One region of the Rhodoferax mekongensis genome, then DNA from elsewhere that is predicted to be linked to it. Evidence: predicted binding sites of a transcription regulator. Region 1 holds the regulator's gene; the other holds the start of a gene.
The links. Region 1 encodes sigma-54, which starts transcription at its own class of promoters, with help from an activator protein. Its sites were predicted from a motif close to TGGCANGNAANCTGCTTT; they were not measured.

Region 2: ureA (urease subunit gamma) is a predicted target of sigma-54. The motif match lies at 1,043-1,060, and genes of this name have one in related genera.

What each region holds. Positions count from the first base shown of each region.
Region 1 covers NZ_CP132507.1:193,716-195,913, reverse strand. Annotated here, with positions in the region: gene lptB (LPS export ABC transporter ATP-binding protein) at 1-418, shown strand, start outside; gene RAN89_RS00890 (RNA polymerase factor sigma-54) at 534-2,132, shown strand; gene RAN89_RS00885 (THUMP domain-containing class I SAM-dependent RNA methyltransferase) at 2,129-2,198, shown strand, end outside.
Region 2 covers NZ_CP132507.1:3,611,951-3,614,148, forward strand. Annotated here, with positions in the region: gene RAN89_RS17230 (hybrid sensor histidine kinase/response regulator) at 1-958, opposite strand, end outside; gene ureA (urease subunit gamma) at 1,169-1,471, shown strand; gene RAN89_RS17240 (HupE/UreJ family protein) at 1,607-2,198, shown strand, end outside.

The DNA of each region.
Region 1 (2,198 bases):
TGATGCCGGTGCGCCTTTGAAGCCGGCTGAGATCGAGCGCCGGCTTACCGATTTGCTGCAAGAGCTCCGTGTCGAGCATTTGCGGGAGTCTCCGTCGCTGGCCCTTTCCGGTGGCGAGCGCCGTCGGGTGGAAATAGCCCGCGCGCTGGCGACAAGGCCGCGTTTCATCCTGCTCGATGAGCCTTTTGCAGGTATCGACCCGATTGCGGTGATCGAGATTCAACGCATCATCAATTTCCTGAAGGCACGAGGCATTGGCGTGCTCATCACCGACCATAACGTGCGCGAAACGCTGGGTATTTGCGACCACGCCTACATCATCAGCGACGGGCACGTGCTGGCCGAAGGCACTCCGGCCGATATCGTGAACAACGCCGATGTCCGCCGTGTCTACCTCGGCGAAAACTTCAAGATGTGACCATGACCCCCACGCTCCACTGCTGTGCGGGTCGCTGCCCCCCAAGGGGGCAAATTTGCCTTGGGGCGGCCCTGCGGCAAATTGCCGCTCTCTCCGATGACAGGCTTGTTTTGACATGAAGCAAGGATTGTCTTTACGCGTCTCGCAGCATCTGGCGCTCACCCCGCAGCTGCAACAATCCATCCGCTTGCTGCAACTCTCCACGCTGGAGCTCAGCCAGGAGGTGGAGCAGATGCTGGACGAAAACCCCTTCCTGGAGCTCACCGAAGAGCGTGCTGAGCGGGAAGACTTTGGCCTGGATGCGGTGGATGCACCGGTGAGTGATGGAGACCGTCTATCCGAAGAGGCTGACTTTGCTCCTCATTCGATAGCTGACTACGCAAGCAGTACAAGCGCTAGCAGCTCGAATGAGGATGAGACGACTCCGCTGTCCGGCAGCGATGAACCCGACTGGGAGGGCGACGGCACCACTGAGATGACCCCCGACGACGGCGAATGGGGTGTGGATGCCAAAGCCAAAACCAACAACCTGGACGACGACGAGCAGAAGGATGCGACCGAACTGGCACGTTCGGGCGAGTCTTTGCAGTCCTTTCTGCACCGCCAAGCCGCCGCTTTGCGCTTGAGCGCCGAGGATGCGGCCGCACTGCGCTTCCTGATCGAGTCCCTCAACGACGACGGCTACCTGGAAGACCCGCTGGCCGAGCTAGCCCAGAGTCTGCACCCTGCCGACGAAGAGCAGCTCCACGAACTGGTGCACCACTTCACTGTGGCATTGGGCCTGCTTCACAGCCTGGAACCGGTCGGTGTCGGTGCGCGTGACTTGGGTGAATGTTTGCGCTTGCAACTGCGGGCATTGCTGACCACCGCGGATGAAGATGGCGAATTGGATCGCACTGAGGTACTGCAGGTGGCTTTGGCCATTTGCAAGCAACCCATGGAACTGCTGGCCCGTCGCGACATCAAGCGCCTCGTGCAAGCAGGTGTGGGTAGCGATGCTCTGGTGCGCGAGGCCATTGCACTCATAGCCCGTCTGGAGCCCAAGCCCGGCCGCCGCTTTATGGATGTGGAGCGCAATATCGTCGTGCCTGATGTGCTGGTGGTGCCCATCGGCAAGGTGGGCGGAATGCCCAAATTCCGGGTGCAACTGAATCCGGATGTGATGCCGCGCCTCAAGGTGCACGACATTTACGCCAATGTGCTGCGCAACCACAAAGCCAGCTCCAGCCACGCCGGTCTGCAGCAGCGCCTGCAGGAGGCGCGCTGGTTTATCAAGAACATCCAACAGCGCTTTGACACCATCCTGCGCGTGAGCACAGCGATTGTGGAGCGTCAAAAAAACTTCTTCACCCATGGCGAACTGGCCATGCGCCCGCTGGTGCTGCGCGAAATTGCAGACGAACTGGGCTTGCATGAATCCACCATCAGCCGGGTGACCACTGCCAAATACATGGCGACGCCCTTCGGCACGTTTGAGTTGAAGTACTTCTTCGGCTCCGGCCTGGGCACTGAGTCTGGCGGCAACGCCTCCAGCACGGCGGTGCGGGCGCTGATCAAGCAGTTCATCGCTTCCGAGAGCCCGAAAAAGCCCTTGAGCGACAACCAGATTTCCGACATGCTCAAAGAGCAGGGCATTGAATGCGCCCGGCGCACCGTGGCCAAATACCGCGAGGGCCTGAAGATTGCCCCCGCCTCACTCCGCAAAGCGCTATGAACCAATTGACTCTCTTTCTCCCCTGCGCCGCCGGCGTGGAGGAATATCTGGCGCCGGAGATTTTGC
Region 2 (2,198 bases), 470 kb from region 1:
AAGGGAACACATATTCATACGCAGCCAGGTACATCTGGTTCGGATCCACCGCGCGCTCCGTGGGCACGCTGTGCTGGATGGCGAGGTAGGCCAAATACGCACCGCCCAGCATCTTGACCACACCCAGAAGTACCCAACCCGGCCCCCCGACCAAAACACCGGCCCACCAGCTAAAGCGGTTGGTGGCGGTGCGCTGGGGCATGAAGCGCAAGTAGTCGGCTTGCTCCCCCATCTGGGTAATCAGGGCAATACCCACCGTGAGTGCAGCACCAAAGAGGTGCAAGTTAAAGACGCCTGCAGTGCCTTGCTCCCCAGCGTAGTGCGTAATGCCGGTAAAGGCTTGCGGATCACGCACCAAAACAAATCCGAATGGCACCGCCAGCATGATCAGCCACAGCGGCTGCGTCCAAATCTGCAGGCGGCTGATGGTGGACACGCCGTGGGTGACCAAGGGAATCACCACCACCGCGCAAATCAGGTAACCCCAGGTAGGCGGTATGTCCAGGGCCAGCTCCAGCGCATAGGCCATGACGGCCGCCTCCAGCGCGAAGAAGATGAAGGTGAACGAGGCATAAATCAGCGAGGTCAGGGTGGAGCCGATGTAGCCGAAGCCCGCGCCGCGCGTGAGCAAGTCCATATCCACCCCATAGCGGGCGGCGTACACACTGATGGGCAAGCCTGCCAGAAAAATCACCAGCCCCGTCATCAGAATGGCCCAGAAGGCGTTCACAAAACCGTACTGCACGAGCAAGGTGGCGCCCACGGCTTCCAGGATCAGAAAAGAAGCCGCCCCGAAAGCGGTGTTGGCCACCCGCCATTCCGACCACTTGCGAAAGCGCTGTGGCGTGAAGCGCAGGGCGTAATCCTCCATGGTCTCGCTGGCGACCCAGTTGTTGTAGTCGCGGCGGATCTTCACCACCCGCTGGGCGGGGGCTTCCGGGGGTGGAGGGGGCAGCATTTCAATGGACACGCGCTGCAGGGTGCAGTTTCCATGCCATTGCCGCAGGCAAGACTGCGGCCTTTGGCGTACGCCCCCCCCACAGGGCACGGGGATTGCTTAGTATGCACCATCTGCAGACACATCGGACCGACCATGGAACTCACGCCCAGTGTTCGGCCGTCATTTGCGGCCGCACGAGCCATTTAACTAGATATTGAGTGAAACGATATGGAACTTACCCCTCGTGAAAAAGACAAGCTCATGCTGTTCACTGCCGGATTGCTGGCAGAGCGCCGCAAAGCCCGTGGCCTCAAACTCAATTACCCTGAGGCCGTGGCCCTGATCAGCTGCGCCGTGATGGAAGGCGCGCGTGACGGCAAAACTGTGGCCCAGCTCATGAGCGAAGGCCGCACCGTGCTGACCCGCGATGACGTGATGGACGGCATCGCCGAGATGATTCCGGACATCCAGATCGAAGCTACCTTCCCCGACGGCACCAAGCTCGTCACTGTCCACCAGCCGATCGTATGAACACCCCCCGGCTTGCCCACTTCGTGTGGCCGCTTTCCCCCTTGCAGGGGCAACACCAGCGGCCCGGCAAAGCCGGTTCCGCGGTGTTCCTGGTTAAGACGACCTCCCCTCTTCTCGCTCACTTTTGGAGATTCCATGCGTTACCCATCGAAATCCGCTCTTCTTTTCATAGCTGCTGGCGCACTATCCACGGGCGCCAGCGCCCATATGGGCACTGATCTGCATAGCCATGGCAGCTTCATGACCGGCCTGCTGCACCCGCTGGGTGGACTGGACCACTTGCTGGCCATGCTGGCCGTCGGTGTCTGGAGCGCAGTGTCTGCCCGCCGTGCCGGGCCTGCCTTGTTGTGGGGGCCGCTCGCCTTCGCCAACATGCTCGTGCTGGGCGCCCTGCTGGGCCTCCGAGGCATGGGCGGCGCCGTGGTGGAGCCCATGGTGGCTGCGTCCGTGCTGGCGCTGGGCCTCTTGGTACTCACACGCCAAGGCATGAATGCCGCAGCCTCCATGGTGTTGGTGGGTGGCTTTGCTGTGTTCCACGGACTGGCCCACGGGGCGGAGTTAGCAGCTACGGGTGACGCAGTTGCGCCAGTGGCCGGCATGTTTGTGACCACCATCGCGCTGCATCTTTCAGGCGTGGCACTGGGCTGGTCCTTGCGTGCTGCCAATGTGTGGGCAACCCGCGCCACCGGCGCTGCCGTGGCTACCTCGGGCCTCGCCCTGTTGATGC